DNA from 3 places in the Geobacillus sp. FSL W8-0026 genome. Region 1 is predicted to be linked to each of the others. Evidence: a T-box and tRNA genes for the amino acid it is inferred to sense, from the RefSeq annotation. Region 1 holds a T-box; the other regions hold tRNA genes.

Region 1 (7,286 bases):
ACCGCCTCTCGTTAAATGCCCCGCTGCGGGTCGGTCAGCGGTTGTACATCCCTCCCGGCGCCAAGCGGAGAGCGGAATTTAACGCATACATTGAGCCGCGCGGAGCCACGGTCAGCCCGGCACTGGAAGCGAGCGCCCGCGAGGCCGCCCCGTATTTGACCTATTTAAGCCCCTTTTATTTTTCTATCCGGCGCGACGCAACACTGCAAGAACCGCCGCTTGACGACTTTCCCGCCATCGCCCGCGCCAACCGCGTCACGCTTGTTATGGTGGTTGCCAACATTGAAAACGGACAGTTCAGCGACGAGCTTGGCGCCCTTATTTTAACGAATGAGACGCTACAAAACCGCTTGCTCGACAACATTGTCGCGACCGCCAGACGTTACGGTTTTCGCGACATTCATTTCGATTTTGAATATTTGCGCCCGGAAGACCGCGAGGCATACAACGCCTTTTTGCGCAAGGCAAAACGGCGGTTTGAACGAGAAGGGTGGCTAATGTCGACCGCGTTAGCGCCGAAAACGAGTGCGACTCAGCGCGGGCGCTGGTATGAGGCGCACGATTACCGGGCCCACGGGCAAATCGCCGATTTTGTCGTCATTATGACGTACGAATGGGGGTACAGCGGCGGACCGCCAATGCCCGTTTCGCCAATCGGCCCGGTCCGGCGCGTACTTGAGTATGCCATTTCGGAAATACCGGCAGGGAAAATTTTAATGGGACAAAACTTGTATGGCTATGACTGGACGTTGCCGTACGTACCGGGAGGTCCATACGCCCGAGCGCTTAGTCCGCAGCAAGCCATCGCCCTCGCTGCGAGGTATAACGTCGCCATTGAATACGACATCGAGGCGCAAGCGCCGCACTTTCGCTATCGCGATGAGAACGGCCGCGAACATGAGGTATGGTTTGAAGACGCGCGGTCGATTCAAGCCAAATTCCAGTTAGTCAAAGAACTCGGGCTGCGCGGGGTGAGCTACTGGAAGCTTGGCGTTGATTTCCCGCAAAATGGGTTGTTGATCAATGATCAGTTTATCGTCGGAAAGAGGGGAGGATGACGGATAAAAAAACCCGCCGATTGAAGGCGGGTTTTTTTATGGTCGGAAACGGCGGCTTAGTGGGAAGCCGTTCCGAATAGACAATTCTCCTCTTATGCGCGTCAGTATGGCTCTTCATCGCCGTGGCCGAGAATAGGGGGATTGGCGTCCGCCGTTCCTTTCTTCTCATTGCCAACGTCATTCACTATAACACGACCGTAAGGAAAAGTCAATCAATGGCGAAGAGGAATCACCTCTGTTCCCCGCTTAGCGAATGACATCCCGATTCCCCATGTACGGACGGAGCGCCTCGGGAATTACGACCGAACCGTCTTCCTGCTGATAGTTTTCCAAAATGGCGGCGACAGTGCGCCCGATCGCCAGCCCTGAGCCGTTTAGCGTATGCACATACTCCGGCTTTGCGTTCGGCTCGCGGCGGAAGCGGATATTGGCGCGGCGCGCTTGGAACGCCTCGAAGTTGCTGCACGACGAAATTTCCCGGTACGTCCCATAGCTTGGCAGCCACACCTCGATGTCATACGTTTTCGCGGCGGAAAATCCAAGATCCCCTGTACACAAGGCGACGACACGATACGGAAGCCCGAGCCGCTGCAAGATCGTTTCCGCTTGGCGCGTCAATGTTTCGAGCTCCGCATATGAATCCTCCGGCTTGACGAACTTGACGAGCTCGACTTTATTGAATTGGTGCTGGCGGATGAGTCCTCTCGTGTCGCGGCCAGCCGAGCCAGCTTCGGCGCGGAAGCACGCGCTGTAAGCCGCATAGTAAAGCGGCAAATCGTCAGCCGCTAAAATTTCATCGCGATGCAAGTTCGTCACCGGCACTTCCGCTGTCGGAATGAGGAAATAATCCTCGCTGTCCAAATGAAACGCATCTTCAGCAAACTTCGGAAGCTGACCGGTTCCGATCATGCTCGCCCGGTTCACTAAATATGGCGGCCACACCTCTTGGTAACCAAACTCATCGAGGTGAATGTCGAGCATAAAGTTGATTAAGGCCCGCTCAAGACGAGCCCCTAGCCCTTTATAAAACACAAACCGGCTTCCTGCCACTTTGGCGGCCCGCTCAAAATCAAGCAAACCGAGCTGGTCAGCAATGTCCCAATGCGGCTTCGGTGCAAACGGAAACGAGCGTGGTTCTCCCCATCGTCTCACTTCGACGTTATCTTCTTCCGATTGGCCGACCGGCACAGACTCATGCGGCACGTTTGGCATCGACAAAAGAAGACCGTCAAGCTCTTCTTCAAGTTGGCGAATTTGCTCGTCCAATTGTTTAATGTGGTCGCCGACTTGACGCATTTCGGCGATCAACGGTTCAGCGTCCTTTTTTTCACGCTTTAAGACAGCGATTTGTTGCGACACATTGTTGCGCTTGCTTTTCAACTCTTCGACTTCCGCGATCAAACGGCGGCGCTCCTTGTCGAGCTGCTCAAACCGGTCGATGTGGGCCAAGTCCCCGCCCCGCTGCATCAGCTTTTCTTTTACCTCTGGAAATTGAGTGCGCAGTAATTTGACATCCAGCATTTGTTTTACCTCCTTACCCACCATTTATTATACATAAAAACGCTCCCGTCCCAAAAAAGGGACGGGAGCCATCCCGCGGTGCCACCCTTATTGAAGGCTCATCATGCCTTCCGCTCATGCCGATAACGGCGGCTGCCGAAAACGCCTACTGACCGCTTAGGTGTTCAGCATTTTGCTCGAGGATGGATTCACAGGCGCCGCCTGCCGATTCGCACCACCCACCGGCTCTCTGAAAGGAGGAATGCCTGCTACTAGTTCCTCTCATCGCGTTCGCATTTATTATACGCTTGATACCTTTTTTGCTTCCTTGACCATATTTAAGAAGTATTGCATGAACCGATGGTCATCGGTCAGTTCGGGGTGGAACGAGCAGCCAAGAAATTGGCCTTGCCGGGCCGCGACAATGCGGTCGTTGTATGTCGCGAGGACATCGACCCCGTCTCCGACCTCGACGATGTGCGGCGCACGGATGAAGACGCCGACGAACCCGTCGCCGACCCCTTGAATCGACAGCTCCGCTTCAAAGCTTTCCCGCTGCCGTCCGAACGAGTTCCGCTCGACCGTAATGTCCATCAACCCTAAGTGCGGCTCGTCGTAACCGACGATTCGTTTCGCCAGCAAAATGAGTCCGGCGCACGTGCCGAACATCGGCTTGCCGGCGGCGGCAAATTGCTTCAGCGGCTCCATGAGTCCGTACCGGTCAATCAGGCGCCGCATCGTCGTGCTTTCGCCACCCGGCAGCACGAGCCCATCGAGTCCAGCGAGCTGCTCCGGTTTTTTCACGATGACCGCCTCGGCGCCGCACGCCTCAATGGCGCGCATATGTTCTTGCACGGCCCCTTGCAGTCCAAGCACTCCAATTTTCATCGTTCCTTAGCTCCTTTGTCCGGCTTACCAACCGCGTTCTTGCATGCGGTGCTCCGGCAACAATGTCGCGACATCGATGCCGCGCATCGCGCCGCCCAACCCTTTGGACAAGTGGGCGATCAGCTCGTAGTCCTCGTAATGAGTCGTCGCTTCAACGATCGCCCGCGCATATTTTTCTGGGTTTTCCGATTTGAAAATGCCTGACCCGACAAAGACGCCGTCTGCGCCTAAGTGCATCATGAGAGCAGCGTCAGCCGGTGTCGCGACACCACCGGCGGCGAAATTGACGACCGGGAGGCGGCCAAGCCGTTTAATTTCACGCAACACTTCGACCGGAGCCCCAAGCTGCTTCGCCTCAGCGACAAGCTCGTCCTCGCTCATGCTGACGACTTTGCGGATTTGCGCGTTGACTTTGCGCATATGGCGCACCGCTTCAACGATGTTGCCTGTCCCCGGCTCCCCTTTCGTCCGCAGCATCGACGCCCCTTCCGCGATGCGGCGGGCGGCCTCACCTAAGTCGCGGCACCCGCATACAAACGGAACCGTAAACTGCCGCTTGTCAATATGAAATTCTTCATCAGCTGGCGTCAACACTTCACTTTCGTCGATGTAGTCAACGCCGAGCGCCTCAAGGACGCGCGCTTCCACATAATGACCGATGCGCACTTTCGCCATCACCGGGATGGAAACGGCGTTCATCACTTCTTCGACCACCGTCGGGTCCGCCATGCGCGCGACGCCGCCGGCAGCGCGAATGTCCGCCGGGACGCGCTCAAGCGCCATGACCGCGACAGCCCCTGCCGCCTCAGCAATTTTCGCTTGTTCCGCATTGACAACGTCCATGATGACGCCGCCTTTTTGCATTTCTGCCATGCCGCGTTTGACGCGGTCTGTGCCTGTCAATGCCAACGTTGATTCCCCCTATTCCTATCCTTATGCTTAGTCATATACGCAAAAGGATGATTCCACTGTTTTATTTTACCTCAATTTTTACAAAAATCACAATGGAAAAAAGCTCCCCAAGCAGGGGAGTCGCTTCACAGCCAGCTTTTCACCGTTTTCGCAGCGCTCGTCCATAAGTCGGCGAACAGGCCGCCGATCGCGCGCATGGAGAGCACAAACCAGTTTGCTTTTTCCACCTCAGCGGTCGTCACAAGCGGAACACGGATGTTTTTCTCCATGTCCGGGCTTAAAAAGGCAAGGGAGTCATCTCCTTTATAGTCGAGCGTCATATACCCGACAGTTTCTCCTTTTTTCAGTGGAGCGAGCAGTTTCCCTTCCTTTGTCATTTTTTTCTTATCGAATACATAGACGGGCTTGTACTGTTTTTCCTCACCGTTTTTGACGAGCAGTGCCAGCTTTTTCGCCGTAGCGACGCGCACTTCTTTTTCTTTCCCTTTGACTACCGGAACTGTGCTTTTTCCTTTCAGTTCATATCCTTTCGGATAAAGTGTTTGAAGCGAATATTGATGGAATCCGTAATCAAACAGTTTGGCCGTCTCTTGAAAGCGCGCCTCTTTTGTCGTTTTTCCACTCGCGTCTTTCGCGTTCATAACAACAGAAATGAGGCGCACCCCGTTCCGCTTTGCCGTTCCGGTAAAGCAGTTGCCGGCAAATTCTGTATAGCCAGTTTTCAGCCCGTCAACCCCTTCGTATCCGTATACAAGGCCAGGAAGCATCCAATTCCAGTTGTCCATTCGAATTTCATCTTCTGTTCCTTCCCGGAATATTTTTCGGGGAATACTCGCTGTTTCCAGCACTTCGGGATGGTCTTTCAACAGCCGGTAGGCAAGCATCGCCATGGACCGTGCGGACATAACATTTTCCTCATCCGTGTTCGTTCCCTCTGGATGGAAGCCCTTTAAGTCTTGATTGCTGAGCCCGGTCGCATTGACGAACTTATAATCTTTGAGCCCAAGCTGCTTCGCTTTTTTGTTCATCATCGTTACAAAATTTTTTTCCGATCCAGCTATGATCTCAGCAATGGCAACCGTTGCGGCATTAGCTGAATAAATCGCCATCGCTTCATACAGTTCCCGCACCGTATATTTGCCGTCCTTGCGCAGCGGGACGTTCGACAAGGCACGGTCTTGGGAAAGCCGATATACATACTCGCTCGGCGTATACGTTTGATCCCATTTGACGCGCTTCGCCTTAATCGCATCAAGAAGCAAATATTCAGTCATCATTTTTGTCATACTGGCAATGCCGAGCACTGTATCAATATTTTTTTCATACAAAATTCTTCCTGTTTGCGCGTCCACTAAAATGGCCGCATCGGCTCGAATGTCAAGCGGCGCGCTTTCCGCTTGCACCGTTCGTTGGAACGGCCAAACGGTCAAACAAAGACAAATCGATAGCAGCCAAAAAAACCAAGTTTGTTTTTTCGTTTTCACGTCGCACCCTCCTTACACAACCGTTATTGTAACATATGGACAGCCAAAAAAATAGACGGAGGACGAATCTCCGTCAAACTTAGGACGATTGGCGCAACTGCGCTTAAAACGCGGAGTAGTTTGGCGCCTCTTTCGTAATTTGTACATCGTGCGGATGACTTTCGCGCAACCCTGCGCCCGTCATGCGGATAAATTGCGTTTTCTCCCGCAACTCATCCAAGTTTCTCGTCCCGCAATAGCCCATACCGGCGCGCAGTCCGCCGACGAGCTGGTAAATCGTATCGGCGAGCGGTCCTTTGTATGGCACGCGCCCCTCAATGCCTTCGGGAACGAACTTTTTCGCATCTTCTTGAAAGTAGCGATCTTTGCTGCCGCGCTCCATCGCCGCGACCGATCCCATGCCCCGATATACTTTAAAGCGGCGGCCTTGATAAATTTCTGTCTCTCCCGGGCTTTCCGAAACGCCGGCGAGCAAGCTTCCAAGCATGACGGCATGCGCTCCAGCTGCGATCGCCTTCACGATGTCACCGGAGTATTTAATCCCGCCATCAGCGATAATGGGAACGCCGTGTTTGCGCGCCTCTGTCGCACAGTCGTAGATCGCCGTAATTTGTGGAACACCGACCCCGGCGACAACCCGCGTCGTACAAATGGATCCCGGTCCAATTCCAACCTTGACAATGTTCGCCCCCGCCTCAATTAAATCGCGCGTCGCCTCAGCTGTCGCGACATTGCCAGCGATAATGTTCAAGTCTGGGTATTGACGACGAATGTTCGCTACCGTCTCAAGAACACCTTTGGAGTGACCGTGCGCTGTGTCGACAACAATGACGTCGACTCCCGCCTCAACAAGCTTTTTGACGCGGATCATTGTGTCGGCTGTCACCCCTACGGCTGCACCGACAACAAGCCGTCCTTTAGCGTCCTTTGCCGAGTTGGGAAACTCGATCACCTTTTCAATATCCTTAATGGTGATGAGCCCCTTCAACACTCCGTTTTCATCGACCAAAGGCAGTTTTTCAACCTTATGTTTTTGCAAAATTTTCTCCGCTTCCTCCAACGTTGTTCCAACCGGAGCAGTGATTAAATGGTCCTTCGTCATTACCTCGGAAATTTTTATCGAGTAATCTTGAATGAAGCGCAAATCGCGGTTCGTAATGATGCCAACAAGCTTTTGTTCGTCGGCATTGTTGACGATCGGCACACCTGAAATCCGGTATTTGCTCATTAAATGTTCCGCGTCATACACCTGATGGTCAGGTGTCAAGAAAAAGGGATCGGTAATAACCCCCCGCTCTGAGCGTTTCACTTTGTCCACTTGTTCGGCTTGCTGCTCAATGGACATATTTTTATGAATAATGCCAAGTCCTCCTTGCCGAGCCATGGCAATGGCCATCTCGGCTTCCGTCACAGTGTCCATGCCGGCACTAATAATGGGGATGTT
Region 2 (7,286 bases), 640 kb from region 1:
GTGCTCGGAGTGATCATTGCTTTCTTAACGGCCATTTTCACCGCCGGCTATGAGGACAAACCCGGCGTGAAATAAAGCCCAAAAAAACGACCTCCGTCGCGAAGGTCGTTTTTTTGTTTTGCGCCTACGACAACCCGTGAAACCGTTGCTGGCGCAGCGCTTCATACACTAAAATGGCCGCCGTATTTGATAAGTTCAGGGAACGGACTTTGTCGTTCATCGGGATGCGAAGGCAGCGATCCATATTGGCCTCGAGCAAGTCTTTTGGCAATCCGGTCGTCTCGCGGCCGAACACAAAGAAAATATCCTTGGTTGTATCGCTAAAGTCAAACGAATCATAATACTGCCGGCCGAATTTCGTAATGAAGTAAAACTCGCCTCCCGGAAACCGGGCAAACAACTCGTCAAGCGAATCGTAATAGGAAAGATTGACATAAGGCCAGTAGTCAAGGCCAGCGCGCTTTAACATTTTATCGTCCGTCGAAAATCCGAGCGGACGGATGAGATGGAGCGCCGTATCCGTCGCCGCGCACGTACGGGCGATGTTCCCGGTGTTGGCTGGAATTTCTGGTTGGTATAGTACAACATGAAGCGGCATGTTCTTCACCTCAACAACATCGTTTATTTGCGATCCATGATATGAAAAAATTTATACCGGATGTTTGGGGTGTAAGCGCTCGAATCTTCGTAGGACCAATAACGCATCCGACTGTTGGTAGTATGGGCGTTCACAAGCGGCATCCCCTCTTGGTCTTTGGCCACTACGATCGCCGAATGGTCAAAGCGCCCGTCCCCTTGAAAATCATAACAAATGACATCGCCTGCCATCAATTGTCCCGGTTCGGAAACTTCCACCGCCTGCAAGCCGATGCGCGACCCGCTTAAGTACCAGCGCAGGGAATGAGCGACGGCCCAGCTGTAGCTCCAGCTCCCGTTTTGGCACCACCACCCCCGCGCCCGATTCGGGTAACCCGTCATAGGCACCCCACCTGCGTACAGGCATTGGGAGACAAAATTGGTGCAATCAACAGGAAAAGACGGGAACGCCGGGTTGTGACGATTCCACCATGTTTCCGCGTACCGCACCGCCTGAGCGCGGTCATATTGATAGGAAAGCCGCTCTCCCCGCCATTGCTCACGCTCCACCCGCGGCGCCTCGACATTCCCTCCCGTCCGGCTGATCCGATCGTCGGCAACCCATTCGCCGTTTACAAACCGCGCGCACCGCTCCTCGACTTGCTCTTCCACATATAAAATGTCTCCTTGTTTCAGCAAAAACTGATGATGGGCCACATACACCAGTTTGGTTTCCCGTTCGACCGTCTGTCGTCCGACGATTTGCCCACGAATCGAACAGCGAACGATTTCCACTCCTCGTTTTTGGCAGAGCTTCTGTTTTCTCGTGATCTCTTCATCCTTTAACCCGTTTCCTGACACAAACGAGCGGGCCCGCTCGTTCAGCCGCTCGCGCAATCGTTGTTTCATGCCGTTCCCCACTTTCGTTTTTGTTACTACCTTATGTGGGGAAGCGGCTGTTCTTTCCCGCTTCTTTGCGGCATCCGTCCCGCCCTTTACCCGTTTCCCTCATCGCTTAGGAGGGCGGGGATTTAAGGGAGCAAGCCGCTTATCAAGCTTGTTTATCAAATAGAAGAGCCTTGTCGCATCAGGATCGTCTTTCAAACTCTCCCCCATTGTTCAAAAGAAACAACCGTTTTTCACCAGCCATCTAGGGGAAGCGGAAGCTCGTTTTCACCAGCCTTCCCGTTACTTTAGGAGGGCGGGGATTTCGTGTAAAATGCTACTATCCCACCAGTTTCTCAATTAGAGAAACCTTGCAGAATCAGCTTTCTTTTCTGACGCTGTCCTCCAACAGTTTCAGCCCTTTTTCAATTTCAGCAAGCACCACCTCATCCGTCTCCGTCCGTCTAGCTTCATCGAGATGCGGTCGCACGCTGGCATCGCCGATTTTTCCGAGCGCCCATGCGGCCGTCCCACGGATGACCGGGCGGCTGTCTTCTTTCAACAGCCGCAACAAATGCGGCACCGCCGTTCGGTCTTTGTAATGGGCAAGCGCCAAGATGGCATTGCGCTGAATCGGTTTTTTTCCGCGCCATGAACCAGCCATGGCGCCGAATTTTTCTTGAAACTCACGATTGCTCATTTGAAGAAGCGGAATCAGCTTCGGTTTGACCGCCTCCGGATCGGGTTCAAATTCCGGATGGAAATGAAAATCTTTCCCTTTGTTTTCCGGACAGACTAACTGGCACGTGTCGCAGCCGTACAACCGGTTGCCGATTTTCTCGCGAAATTCATCGGCCAAAAAGTCTTTTGTTTGTGTTAAAAACGAGATGCACCGTTGCGCGTTTAGCTGCCCTCCTTGCACGAGCGCTCCGGTCGGACACGCATCGATGCATTTCGTACATGTGCCACATCGATTTTCAATCGGCTCATCAGGGGGAAACGGAATGGTTGTGATCATTTCCCCTAAATAGACGTACGAGCCAAATTCCGGCGTAATGATCGAGCAGTTTTTCCCGCTCCAACCGATCCCGGCCCGCTCAGCCACAGCGCGATCGGCCAGCTCTCCAGTATCGACCATCGAACGAACGCGGGCGTGCGGCACTTTGGCAAGCAAAAACTCCTCAAGCTGCCGTAAACGATCCCGCAATACAACATGATAATCTTTGCCCCACGATGCACGGCAAAAAAGGCCGCGCCGCTCCGTCTTTGTCCCCCGCGGCGCCTGCTTCATTTTCGACGGATAAGCGAGCGCAATGGCAATGATTGATTTGGCCTCAGAAAGCAGCAAATCGGGATTCGTTCGTTTTTCAATATCCTTTTCCTCAAATCCGGACTGGTAGCCAAGCTCTTGCTGGCGTCGCAATCGTTCTTTTAGTTCCACAAATGGATCGGCGCTGGCAAATCTAATTTTATCAATACCGATCGTCCGGCTGTACGCAATCAACTCTTGTTTTAAGGCGACAACATCCATTGTTTTCCCTCCTTTCGACTCCTATGATAAAATAAAGCGCGAGGTGATTGACATGAACTATATCGTATCAGAAGAGCTGAAACGGCGTCTCCCTTCCGGAAAGTTCGGAATCATCTGCTACCGGCACATCGAAGTAGGAGATTCGCCCCAAATGCTAAAAGGACGGTTGCAACTGTTTCAGGAATCAATTTATATCGAACTGCAGGAAAAAACGATCCATGACATTCCTGAACTGGCCGAATGGCGTCACGTATTCAAGCAAATCGGGACGGATCCCGCTCGTTATCGCCCATCGAGTGAAAGTCTGTATCGGCGCATTCAAAAGAAGCACTTTCTTCCTTCCATTCATTCAGCAGTGGATGTCAACAATTTCTTTTCACTCTATTATAAGATTCCGCTCGGCATCTACGACCTTGACCGCATACACGGGACCGTGACCGTAACCATCGGTGCTGAACAAGACGAATATGTCGCTTTAAACGGCCGAACGGTCAACTTTGCCAACAAACTTGTCAGCAAAGATGCATACGGTCCATTCGGCAGTCCGATCGTCGATTCGGAACGGACGGCCGTCACTCGTGACACCAAAAACGCCTTACAGATTGTATACTTTCCACCTTCCATCGCCAAAGACGTCGCCCATCGCCAGCTCGAAGCCATGCAAGCGATGTTCACGCAAATCCATGGCGGCGAAGCGGATGTTCAACTGCTTGAATGACATGTTCCTCCCGCTTCGGTGAATCGCAGGCGGGAGGGGATCGCAATAAAAAAACGCAATGCCTCGTTCATCGACGAAACGAAACACTGCGTTGTCCCCAATCTTTCTGCTATGGAACCCATTATACCTCATGATGGCCTATTCGGCAAGAAAAAGCGCAATTTTCGACAAAAACAAGTTTGATAAAATGGCACCAAGTTGCCTGGTGCCATAAGCAGTGACCCGTACGGGATTCGAACCCGTGTTACCGCCGTGAAAGGGCGGTGTCTTAACCACTTGACCAACGGGCCATGCATGGCGGAGAAGGCGGGATTTGAACCCGCGCGCCGCAAAACTGCGACCTAACGGTTTAGCAAACCGTCCCCTTCAGCCACTTGGGTACTTCTCCAGAGAAAATGGCTCCGCAAGTAGGATTCGAACCTACGACCTACCGGTTAACAGCCGGTTGCTCTACCGCTGAGCTATTGCGGAACGATTCAACACCATGTCCGTTTTCCTACGGGCTACCATACCGTTGCTCCATCCGGCAATGGTGGGACAACGGTTCACCGTTATTATAGCGAATCATCCGACAATATGCAATGGGAAATAGTGGGCCTAAGTGGACTTGAACCACCGACCTCACGCTTATCAGGCGTGCGCTCTGACCAGCTGAGCTATAGGCCCATCCAAAAGCGGGTGATGGGAATCGAACCCACGACATCAGCTTGGAAGGCTGAGGTTTTACCACTAAACTACACCCGCACATCGATTTCTTCAACCATTCACCACGCAATTTCGCGCCTCTTCCTCTACCAGCACATTCAAAGAAGCGGAATGCGTCGAGGCTACTCGCAGCCTATTCGGTGAAGCTAAGGCTCGTGGCTGAGGTTTTACCACTAAACTACACCCGCACATCGATTTCTTCAACCATTCACCACGCAATTTCGCGCCTCTTCCTCTACCAGCACATTCAAAGAAGCGGAATGCGTCGAGGCTACTCGCAGTTCATTCGGTGAAACTAAGGCTCGTGGCTGCAATTTTTACCAAGAGCTTACTGGTTTTAGAAAGAAAAAGGGCGACTAGTGGGAATCGAACCCACGCATGCCAGAGCCACAATCTGGTGCGTTAACCACTTCGCCATAGTCGCCATGATGTTGATGCCGGCTGCAGGACTTGAACCCGCAACCTACTGATTACAAGTCAGTTGCTCTACCAATTGAGCTAAGCCGGCATAAATCCATATTATGCAATGCTTATCGTTTTTCCTAATAGTCAACTGGTCGAAAAAAGCGGAACGCTCAAACCGAGTTGATGCCGTCTCATTCTATTTGTGCCAACGGAGCTAAATGAGACGATTATTTATGGCGGAGGAGGAGGGATTCGAACCCCCGCGCGCCTTGCGGCGCCTCTCGGTTTTCAAGACCGACCCCTTCAACCACTTGGGTACTCCTCCAAAAAACAACAATAATGGTGGACCTTGTAGGATTCGAACCTACGACCGGACGGTTATGAGCCGTCTGCTCTAACCAGCTGAGCTAAAGGTCCGATAAGAGTGGCGGTGGAGGGGATCGAACCCCCGACCTCACGGGTATGAACCGTACGCTCTAGCCAGCTGAGCTACACCGCCAAAACGGATGAAAAAGTGGAGCCTATCGGATTCGAACCGATGACCTCCTGCGTGCGGGGCAGGCGCTCTCCCAGCTGAGCTAAGGCCCCAAAATGGTCGGGAAGACAGGATTTGAACCTGCGACCTCACGGACCCGAACCGTGTGCTCTACCAAGCTGAGCTACTTCCCGATAAAACGCGCTCGAGAGGATTCGAACCCCTAACCTTCTGATCCGTAGTCAGATGCTCTATCCAATTGAGCTACGAGCGCAAGTGCCGAGGGCCGGACTCGAACCGGCACGGTAGTCACCTACCCCAGGATTTTAAGTCCTGTGCGTCTGCCAATTCCGCCACCCCGGCGGCAGTGGAGCGGAAGACGGGGTTCGAACCCGCGACCCCCACCTTGGCAAGGTGGTGTTCTACCGCTGAACTACTTCCGCAACATGATGAGCCATGGAGGACTCGAACCTCCGACCCTCTGATTAAAAGTCAGATGCTCTACCTACTGAGCTAATGGCTCATGGTTTGGTATACACCCAAATATTTGACGATGCCCCTTCCTCTACCAGCCGACTCAAAGATGCCGATTGCGTCGGGACAACTCGCAGTTAACTCGAAGATGTATTGCTTGTTACTGAGCGAATGGCTCATGATGGCCCTTAGTGAAGCACACACTTGCATACTCTCAAGCAAAAGAAAAGATGCCGGCTGCAGGACTTGAACCCGCAACCTACTGATTACAAGTCAGTTGCTCTACCAATTGAGCTAAGCCGGCGAATGGTGGCTCGGGACGGAATCGAACCGCCGACACAAGGATTTTCAGTCCTTTGCTCTACCGACTGAGCTACCGAGCCATATGTTATTTTTTAACTCGCTCATTGATTGTTCTATGCCTCTTCCTCTACCAGCTGATTCAAAGATGCTTGATGCGTCGAGGCAACTCGCAGCAAACTCGATGATGCTGATGCTCGTCTCTACCGACTGAGCTACCGAGCCATATGTTATTTTTTAACTCGCTCATTGATTGCTCTATGCCTCTTCCTCTACCAGCTGATTCAAAGATGCTTGATGCGTCGAGGCAACTCGCAGCAAACTCGATGATGCTGATGCTCGTCTCTACCAAGAAAGCAACCAAAATATATAGGGTTGTCATAATTTTTAAACAAAGACGGTCCCGACGGGACTCGAACCCGCGATCTCCTGCGTGACAGGCAGGCATGTTAACCACTACACTACGGGACCTTGTTGGTTGCGGGGGCAGGATTTGAACCTGCGACCTTCGGGTTATGAGCCCGACGAGCTACCGGACTGCTCCACCCCGCGACGATAAAAGATCAGTATCATTGAAATATTTGTTGCCTCTTCCTCTACCAGTTGATTCAAAGATGTTCGATGCGTCGAGGCAACTCGCAGCGTATTCGATGAAGCAAATGCTCGTTGCTCCACCCCGCGACGATAGAAGATGAACTTATTTCAATGATGCGCTGAGTTTTGTTTTGTATGTTTGAAAGTGGTGGAGGATGACGGGATCGAACCGCCGACCCCTTGCTTGTAAGGCAAGTGCTCTCCCAGCTGAGCTAATCCTCCATAAGTATCCGCCTAGCAGCGACCTACTCTTGCAGGGGCGCTGGCCCCAACTACCATCGGCGCTGGAGGGCTTAACTTCCGTGTTCGGGATGGGAACGGGTGTTTCCCCTCCGCTATCACCACTAGGCTATTATCGACACATTTTATTATAAAGAAAGTAAGCAGATTGTCAAGGGCTTTTTCATTCCTTCAAAACTAGATAACCGTCGGAAGAAGCCGCGTTTCGTACTGTCTAGCTCCGGCCGCCATCGGCTCGCGACGCTTCGGTCCTGCTGTGGCGGCATAGCCTCCTCGCAGGCCCTCCAGCGCGTTTCGCCGATCGGCGGGCGGCCTCCGCTTTTCTAGGTTAAGCCCTCGATCGATTAGTATCCGTCAGCTCCACGTGTCGCCACGCTTCCACC
Region 3 (7,286 bases), 670 kb from region 1:
GTTCATCTCGTTCCTTGAAAACTGAACGAAACGAAGCGCAACGAAAAGCGGAGGCCGCTTGCCTATCGGCGAAACGCGCTGGAGGGCCTGCGAGGAGGCTATCGCCGCCGCAGCAGGACCGAAGCGTCGCGAGCCGATAGCGGCCGGAGCTAGACAATCCGAAAAGCGGAGGTCGCTTGACACGTTTGGTGTCGGCGCCGAAGCTTACAAAGCCAATCCACTTTCTTTTGGAGAGTTTGATCCTGGCTCAGGACGAACGCTGGCGGCGTGCCTAATACATGCAAGTCGAGCGGACCGAATCGGAGCTTGCTCTGGTTGGGTCAGCGGCGGACGGGTGAGTAACACGTGGGCAACCTGCCCGCAAGACCGGGATAACTCCGGGAAACCGGAGCTAATACCGGATAACACCGAAGACCGCATGGTCTTTGGTTGAAAGGCGGCCTTTGGCTGTCACTTGCGGATGGGCCCGCGGCGCATTAGCTAGTTGGTGAGGTAACGGCTCACCAAGGCGACGATGCGTAGCCGGCCTGAGAGGGTGACCGGCCACACTGGGACTGAGACACGGCCCAGACTCCTACGGGAGGCAGCAGTAGGGAATCTTCCGCAATGGGCGAAAGCCTGACGGAGCGACGCCGCGTGAGCGAAGAAGGCCTTCGGGTCGTAAAGCTCTGTTGTGAGGGACGAAGGAGCGCCGTTTGAACAAGGCGGCGCGGTGACGGTACCTCACGAGAAAGCCCCGGCTAACTACGTGCCAGCAGCCGCGGTAATACGTAGGGGGCGAGCGTTGTCCGGAATTATTGGGCGTAAAGCGCGCGCAGGCGGCTTCTTAAGTCTGATGTGAAAGCCCACGGCTCAACCGTGGAGGGTCATTGGAAACTGGGGAGCTTGAGTGCAGGAGAGGGGAGCGGAATTCCACGTGTAGCGGTGAAATGCGTAGAGATGTGGAGGAACACCAGTGGCGAAGGCGGCTCTCTGGCCTGTAACTGACGCTGAGGCGCGAAAGCGTGGGGAGCAAACAGGATTAGATACCCTGGTAGTCCACGCCGTAAACGATGAGTGCTAAGTGTTAGAGGGGTCACACCCTTTAGTGCTGCAGCTAACGCGATAAGCACTCCGCCTGGGGAGTACGGCCGCAAGGCTGAAACTCAAAGGAATTGACGGGGGCCCGCACAAGCGGTGGAGCATGTGGTTTAATTCGAAGCAACGCGAAGAACCTTACCAGGTCTTGACATCCCCTGACAACCCAAGAGATTGGGCGTTCCCCCTTCGGGGGGACAGGGTGACAGGTGGTGCATGGTTGTCGTCAGCTCGTGTCGTGAGATGTTGGGTTAAGTCCCGCAACGAGCGCAACCCTCGCCTCTCGTTGCCAGCATTCAGTTGGGCACTCTAGAGGGACTGCCGGCGACAAGTCGGAGGAAGGTGGGGATGACGTCAAATCATCATGCCCCTTATGACCTGGGCTACACACGTGCTACAATGGGCGGTACAAAGGGCAGCGAACCCGCGAGGGGGAGCGAATCCCAAAAAGCCGCTCTCAGTTCGGATTGCAGGCTGCAACTCGCCTGCATGAAGCCGGAATCGCTAGTAATCGCGGATCAGCATGCCGCGGTGAATACGTTCCCGGGCCTTGTACACACCGCCCGTCACACCACGAGAGCTTGCAACACCCGAAGTCGGTGCGGTAACCCTGACGGGAGCCAGCCGCCGAAGGTGGGGCAAGTGATTGGGGTGAAGTCGTAACAAGGTAGCCGTACCGGAAGGTGCGGCTGGATCACCTCCTTTCTAAGGGGAAAAACGAAGGCCGCCCGCCTATCGGCGAAACGCGCTGGAGGGCCTGCGAGGAGGCTATGCCGCCGCAGCAGGACCGAAGCGTCGCGAGCCGATGGCGGTCGGAGCTAGACAATACGAAAAGCGAAGGTCGCTAATGGCCAATCATTCACCAATCGCGCTTTCGTTTCGTTCAGTTTTGAAGGAATGAGAATTCCTTCCACTGCTTCGTTTGCGTCTGCGTCTACAAGTGAATCCAGAGAAGCTAGATTCCTCGACGCAAACCAGCGAAGAAGCAAGCTCAATGGAGCGACTTCGTTCCTTGAAAACTAGATAACCGATACACAAAAGGAAGAAGCCGAGACGCTGTAGGTTAAGCTAGAAAGGGCGCACGGTGGATGCCTTGGCACTAGGAGCCGATGAAGGACGGGGCAAACGCCGAAACGCTCCGGGGAGCTGTAAGCAAGCGTCGATCCGGAGATGTCCGAATGGGGGAACCCACTGTCCGTAATGGGGCAGTATCCATGCCTGAATCCATAGGGCATGGAGGGCACACCCGGGGAACTGAAACATCTTAGTACCCGGAGGAGAAGAAAGCAAACGCGATTCCCTGAGTAGCGGCGAGCGAAACGGGAACAGCCCAAACCAAGAGGCGAGTCCTCTTGGGGTTGTAGGACCGCTCATAGGGGAGTGAGAAAGGAACGGGGTAGACGAACCGGTCTGGAACGGCCGGCCAGAGAAGGTGAGAGCCCTGTAGTCGAAACTTCGTTCCCTCCCGAGCGGCTCCTGAGTACGGCGGGACACGGGAAATCCCGTCGGAAGCAGGGAGGACCATCTCCCAAGGCTAAATACTCCCTAGTGACCGATAGTGAACCAGTACCGTGAGGGAAAGGTGAAAAGCACCCCGGAAGGGGAGTGAAAGAGAACCTGAAACCGTGTGCCTACAAGTAGTCAGAGCCCGTTCATGGGTGATGGCGTGCCTTTTGTAGAATGAACCGGCGAGTGACGATGGCGTGCGAGGTTAAGCCGGGAAGGCGGAGCCGCAGCGAAAGCGAGTCTGAACAGGGCGTGAAGTACGTCGTCGTCGACCCGAAACCAGGTGATCTACCCATGTCCAGGGTGAAGGCCGGGTAACACCGGCTGGAGGCCCGAACCCACGCACGTTGAAAAGTGCGGGGATGAGGTGTGGGTAGGGGTGAAATGCCAATCGAACTTGGAGATAGCTGGTTCTCCCCGAAATAGCTTTCGGGCTAGCCTCGGGTGTAAGAGTCTTGGAGGTAGAGCACTGATTGGGCTAGGGGCCCTCATCGGGTTACCGAACCCAGTCAAACTCCGAATGCCAACGACTTATGCCCGGGAGTCAGACTGCGAGTGATAAGATCCGTGGTCGAGAGGGAAACAGCCCAGATCGCCAGCTAAGGCCCCCAAGTGCACGTTCAGTGGAAAAGGATGTGGAGTTGCGAAGACAACCAGGATGTTGGCTTAGAAGCAGCCACCATTTAAAGAGTGCGTAATAGCTCACTGGTCGAGTGACTCTGCGCCGAAAATGTACCGGGGCTAAACGTGCCGCCGAAGCTGCGGGATGACCGTTGGTCATCGGTAGGGGAGCGTTCTAAGGGCAGAGAAGCCAGACCGGAAGGACTGGTGGAGCGCTTAGAAGTGAGAATGCCGGTATGAGTAGCGAAAACAGAGGTGAGAATCCTCTGCGCCGAAAGCCTAAGGGTTCCTGAGGAAGGTTCGTCCGCTCAGGGTTAGTCGGGACCTAAGCCGAGGCCGAAAGGCGTAGGTGATGGGCAACAGGTGGAGATTCCTGTACCACCTCCTTCCCGTTGGAGCGATGGGGGGACGCAGGAGGATAGGGCGAGCAGGCGGCTGGAAGAGCCTGTCCAAGCAGTGAGGCTGGCCAGTAGGCAAATCCGCTGGCCGGAAGGCCAAGCTGTGATGGCGACGGAGTCATCCGGAAGTCCCCGATTTCACACTGCCAAGAAAAGCCTCTAGCGAGGGAAGAGGTGCCCGTACCGCAAACCGACACAGGTAGGCGAGGAGAGAATCCTAAGGCGCGCGGGAGAACTCTCGTTAAGGAACTCGGCAAAATGACCCCGTAACTTCGGGAGAAGGGGTGCTCTTTCGGGTGAAGAGCCTGGAAGAGCCGCAGTGAAAAGGCCCAAGCGACTGTTTATCAAAAACACAGGTCTCTGCGAAGCCGAAAGGCGACGTATAGGGGCTGACACCTGCCCGGTGCTGGAAGGTTAAGGGGAGCGCTGAGCGGAAGCGAAGGTGCGAACCGAAGCCCCAGTAAACGGCGGCCGTAACTATAACGGTCCTAAGGTAGCGAAATTCCTTGTCGGGTAAGTTCCGACCCGCACGAAAGGTGTAACGACTTGGGCGCTGTCTCAACGAGAGACCCGGTGAAATTATACTACCTGTGAAGATGCAGGTTTCCCGCGACAGGACGGAAAGACCCCGTGGAGCTTTACTGCAGCCTGATATGGAATTTTGGTATCGCTTGTACAGGATAGGTGGGAGCCTGAGAAGCCGGAGCGCCAGCTTCGGTGGAGGCGCCGGTGGGATACCACCCTGGCGGTATTGAAATTCTAACCCGCACCCCTTAGCGGGGTGGGAGACAGTGTCAGGTGGGCAGTTTGACTGGGGCGGTCGCCTCCCAAAAGGTAACGGAGGCGCCCAAAGGTTCCCTCAGAATGGTTGGAAATCATTCGGAGAGTGCAAAGGCACAAGGGAGCTTGACTGCGAGACGGACAGGTCGAGCAGGGACGAAAGTCGGGCTTAGTGATCCGGTGGTTCCGCATGGAAGGGCCATCGCTCAACGGATAAAAGCTACCCCGGGGATAACAGGCTGATCTCCCCCAAGAGTCCACATCGACGGGGAGGTTTGGCACCTCGATGTCGGCTCATCGCATCCTGGGGCTGTAGTCGGTCCCAAGGGTTGGGCTGTTCGCCCATTAAAGCGGTACGCGAGCTGGGTTCAGAACGTCGTGAGACAGTTCGGTCCCTATCCGTCGCGGGCGTAGGAAATTTGCGAGGAGCTGTCCTTAGTACGAGAGGACCGGGATGGACGCACCGCTGGTGTACCAGTTGTCCCGCCAGGGGCACCGCTGGGTAGCTATGTGCGGACGGGATAAGCGCTGAAAGCATCTAAGCGTGAAGCCCCCCTCAAGATGAGATTTCCCATCGCGTTAGGCGAGTAAGATCCCTCGAAGATGACGAGGTCGATAGGTCCGAGGTGGAAGCGTGGCGACACGTGGAGCTGACGGATACTAATCGATCGAGGGCTTAACCTAAAGGGAAAAGCGCAGGCCGCCCGCTGATCGGCGAAACGCGCTGGAGGGCCTGCGAGGAGGCTATGCCGCCACAGCAGGACCGAAGCGTCGCGAGCCGATGGCGGCCGGAGCTAGACAGTACGAAGCGCGGCTTCTTCCGACGGTTATCTAGTTTTGAAGGAATGAAAAAGGCCTTGACAGCTCATCACGAATCATTATAATAATAAATGTCTAAAGCGATATCTCTCAGTAATGGCTCAGCGATGGGCAGTTACGTGGTCAAATCACACTTTGATAAGGATATTATTATGATTCCGCAGTAGCTCAGTGGTAGAGCAATCGGCTGTTAACCGATTGGTCGCAGGTTCGAATCCTGCCTGCGGAGCCATCGTGGAGAGCTGTCCGAGTGGTCGAAGGAGCACGATTGGAAATCGTGTAGGCGTGAATAGCGCCTCAAGGGTTCGAATCCCTTGCTCTCCGCCATTATCCATCAGCATGGCCCGTTGGTCAAGTGGTTAAGACACCGCCCTTTCACGGCGGTAACACGGGTTCGAATCCCGTACGGGTCACTTCTTCGGGGAGGATTAGCTCAGCTGGGAGAGCACTTGCCTTACAAGCAAGGGGTCGGCGGTTCGATCCCGTCATCCTCCACCACTTTAAAACATACAAAACAAAGTTCATCGCCTTATTGAAATTCTATCGTCGCGGGGTGGAGCAGTCCGGTAGCTCGTCGGGCTCATAACCCGAAGGTCGCAGGTTCAAATCCTGCCCCCGCAACCAATAAGGTCCCGTAGTGTAGTGGTTAACATGCCTGCCTGTCACGCAGGAGATCGCGGGTTCGAGTCCCGTCGGGACCGCCATCTTTAATTAGGTAAAGTAAGGATAAGGCAGTTCAGTCGGTAGAGACGAGCATCAGCATAATCGGGTTTGCTGCGAGTTGCCTCGACGCATCGAGCATCTTTGAATCAGCTGGTAGAGGGAGAGGCATAGAGCAATCAACGAGCGAGTTAAAAATAACATACGGCTCGGTAGCTCAGTCGGTAGAGCAAAGGACTGAAAATCCTTGTGTCGGCGGTTCGATTCCGTCCCGAGCCACCATGAAATATTAAGAATGAACCTGTTCATTTTTTGATCTGTATTATGCCGACTTAGCTCAATTGGTAGAGCAACTGAATCGTAATCAGTAGGTTGCGGGTTCAAGTCCTGCAGTCGGCACCATTCTTGGAGGGGTAGCGAAGTGGCTAAACGCGGCGGACTGTAAATCCGCTCCCTTTGGGTTCGGCGGTTCGAATCCGTCCCCCTCCACCATTTAAACAAAGGGGCATAGTTTAATGGTAGAACAGAGGTCTCCAAAACCTCCGGTGTGGGTTCGATTCCTACTGCCCCTGCCACTCTTATCATGGCGACTATGGCGAAGTGGTTAACGCACCAGATTGTGGCTCTGGCATGCGTGGGTTCGATTCCCACTAGTCGCCCTTGAAAAATGGCATTGGGGTATAGCCAAGCGGTAAGGCAACGGACTTTGACTCCGTGATGCGTTGGTTCGAATCCAGCTACCCCAGCCAATGTTGCGGAAGTAGTTCAGCGGTAGAACACCACCTTGCCAAGGTGGGGGTCGCGGGTTCGAGTCCCGTCTTCCGCTTTTGACTAGGGCGGCATAGCCAAGTGGTAAGGCAGAGGTCTGCAAAACCTTTACCCCCGGTTCGAATCCGGGTGCCGCCTTCATCTAATGAATAAATTTTTATTGACAAACAAAAGTTAAGAAGATATAATGGTAGATGTCGCGCCGATGTGGCGGAACTGGCAGACGCGCACGACTCAAAATCGTGTGGGGTAGCCCCCCGTGTGGGTTCGACTCCCACCATCGGCACCATACATAACCAAAAGCCTTTAAAGCCAATGCTTTGAGCAATTCAGAGCATTGGCTTTTTTGTTTTTTAGCGTGCTAAAGCCAAAGCCTAATCGTGTGGACAAAAAAGATAGCATTTCCACCGTACTATTAAATACCTTTGGGATTATGTTTATTTGGATAATCTTAAAGGGAGGTATTAAATTGGCAAAAGTACGGGTTATGCAAAGAGCAGGATTAGAAGAAAAAACTTTGAAGGAATTGTACGATGATTTTCAGTTAGACAACAGAGTGAAAAACTTATCGGAAATGACAATCCGCTTTTATGAACAAAATTTAGTTCATTTCTTTCGATTTATGGAGGGATGATGTATAAAATTTTGTGTAAAGCA

The links. The T-box of region 1 lies ahead of serS (serine--tRNA ligase). A T-box ahead of a tRNA ligase gene usually reads a tRNA of that ligase, here a tRNA-Ser.
Region 2: it has a tRNA-Ser gene. The T-box ahead of serS (serine--tRNA ligase) is inferred to sense a tRNA for this amino acid. The anticodon was not compared.
Region 3: it has a tRNA-Ser gene. The T-box ahead of serS (serine--tRNA ligase) is inferred to sense a tRNA for this amino acid. The anticodon was not compared.

Annotation. Positions count from the first base shown of each region.
Region 1 is NZ_CP150194.1:18,771-26,056, reverse strand. Features, by position in the region: gene NST29_RS00100 (glycoside hydrolase family 18 protein) at 1-1,058, shown strand, start outside; gene serS (serine--tRNA ligase) at 1,305-2,579, opposite strand; T-box leader at 2,634-2,853, opposite strand; gene pdxT (pyridoxal 5'-phosphate synthase glutaminase subunit PdxT) at 2,859-3,446, opposite strand; gene pdxS (pyridoxal 5'-phosphate synthase lyase subunit PdxS) at 3,471-4,355, opposite strand; gene NST29_RS00080 (D-alanyl-D-alanine carboxypeptidase family protein) at 4,484-5,842, opposite strand; gene guaB (IMP dehydrogenase) at 5,946-7,286, opposite strand, start outside.
Region 2 is NZ_CP150194.1:657,352-664,637, reverse strand. Features, by position in the region: gene NST29_RS03400 (hypothetical protein) at 1-75, shown strand, start outside; gene trmL (tRNA (uridine(34)/cytosine(34)/5-carboxymethylaminomethyluridine(34)-2'-O)-methyltransferase TrmL) at 125-598, opposite strand; gene NST29_RS03390 (amidase domain-containing protein) at 622-1,485, opposite strand; gene queG (tRNA epoxyqueuosine(34) reductase QueG) at 1,841-2,992, opposite strand; gene NST29_RS03380 (phenylalanine--tRNA ligase beta subunit-related protein) at 3,045-3,710, shown strand; tRNA gene NST29_RS03375 (tRNA-Glu) at 3,929-4,000, opposite strand; tRNA gene NST29_RS03370 (tRNA-Ser) at 4,006-4,098, opposite strand; tRNA gene NST29_RS03365 (tRNA-Asn) at 4,107-4,181, opposite strand; tRNA gene NST29_RS03360 (tRNA-Ile) at 4,303-4,376, opposite strand; tRNA gene NST29_RS03355 (tRNA-Gly) at 4,384-4,454, opposite strand; tRNA gene NST29_RS03350 (tRNA-His) at 4,767-4,839, opposite strand; tRNA gene NST29_RS03345 (tRNA-Thr) at 4,851-4,923, opposite strand; tRNA gene NST29_RS03340 (tRNA-Ser) at 5,055-5,145, opposite strand; tRNA gene NST29_RS03335 (tRNA-Ile) at 5,161-5,237, opposite strand; tRNA gene NST29_RS03330 (tRNA-Met) at 5,246-5,319, opposite strand; tRNA gene NST29_RS03325 (tRNA-Ala) at 5,336-5,408, opposite strand; tRNA gene NST29_RS03320 (tRNA-Pro) at 5,413-5,489, opposite strand; tRNA gene NST29_RS03315 (tRNA-Arg) at 5,496-5,569, opposite strand; tRNA gene NST29_RS03310 (tRNA-Leu) at 5,573-5,658, opposite strand; tRNA gene NST29_RS03305 (tRNA-Gly) at 5,664-5,738, opposite strand; tRNA gene NST29_RS03300 (tRNA-Lys) at 5,746-5,818, opposite strand; tRNA gene NST29_RS03295 (tRNA-Thr) at 6,001-6,073, opposite strand; tRNA gene NST29_RS03290 (tRNA-Phe) at 6,077-6,152, opposite strand; tRNA gene NST29_RS03285 (tRNA-Asp) at 6,468-6,540, opposite strand; tRNA gene NST29_RS03280 (tRNA-Met) at 6,545-6,621, opposite strand; tRNA gene NST29_RS03275 (tRNA-Val) at 6,810-6,885, opposite strand; rRNA gene rrf (5S ribosomal RNA) at 6,896-7,012, opposite strand; rRNA gene NST29_RS03265 (23S ribosomal RNA) at 7,228-7,286, opposite strand, start outside.
Region 3 is NZ_CP150194.1:684,471-691,756, forward strand. Features, by position in the region: rRNA gene NST29_RS03495 (16S ribosomal RNA) at 225-1,782, shown strand; rRNA gene NST29_RS03500 (23S ribosomal RNA) at 2,139-5,066, shown strand; tRNA gene NST29_RS03505 (tRNA-Asn) at 5,359-5,433, shown strand; tRNA gene NST29_RS03510 (tRNA-Ser) at 5,438-5,528, shown strand; tRNA gene NST29_RS03515 (tRNA-Glu) at 5,543-5,614, shown strand; tRNA gene NST29_RS03520 (tRNA-Val) at 5,624-5,699, shown strand; tRNA gene NST29_RS03525 (tRNA-Met) at 5,749-5,825, shown strand; tRNA gene NST29_RS03530 (tRNA-Asp) at 5,830-5,905, shown strand; tRNA gene NST29_RS03535 (tRNA-Phe) at 6,068-6,143, shown strand; tRNA gene NST29_RS03540 (tRNA-Thr) at 6,188-6,263, shown strand; tRNA gene NST29_RS03545 (tRNA-Tyr) at 6,269-6,353, shown strand; tRNA gene NST29_RS03550 (tRNA-Trp) at 6,363-6,436, shown strand; tRNA gene NST29_RS03555 (tRNA-His) at 6,448-6,520, shown strand; tRNA gene NST29_RS03560 (tRNA-Gln) at 6,536-6,610, shown strand; tRNA gene NST29_RS03565 (tRNA-Gly) at 6,616-6,687, shown strand; tRNA gene NST29_RS03570 (tRNA-Cys) at 6,697-6,767, shown strand; tRNA gene NST29_RS03575 (tRNA-Leu) at 6,831-6,918, shown strand; gene NST29_RS03580 (hypothetical protein) at 7,099-7,263, shown strand.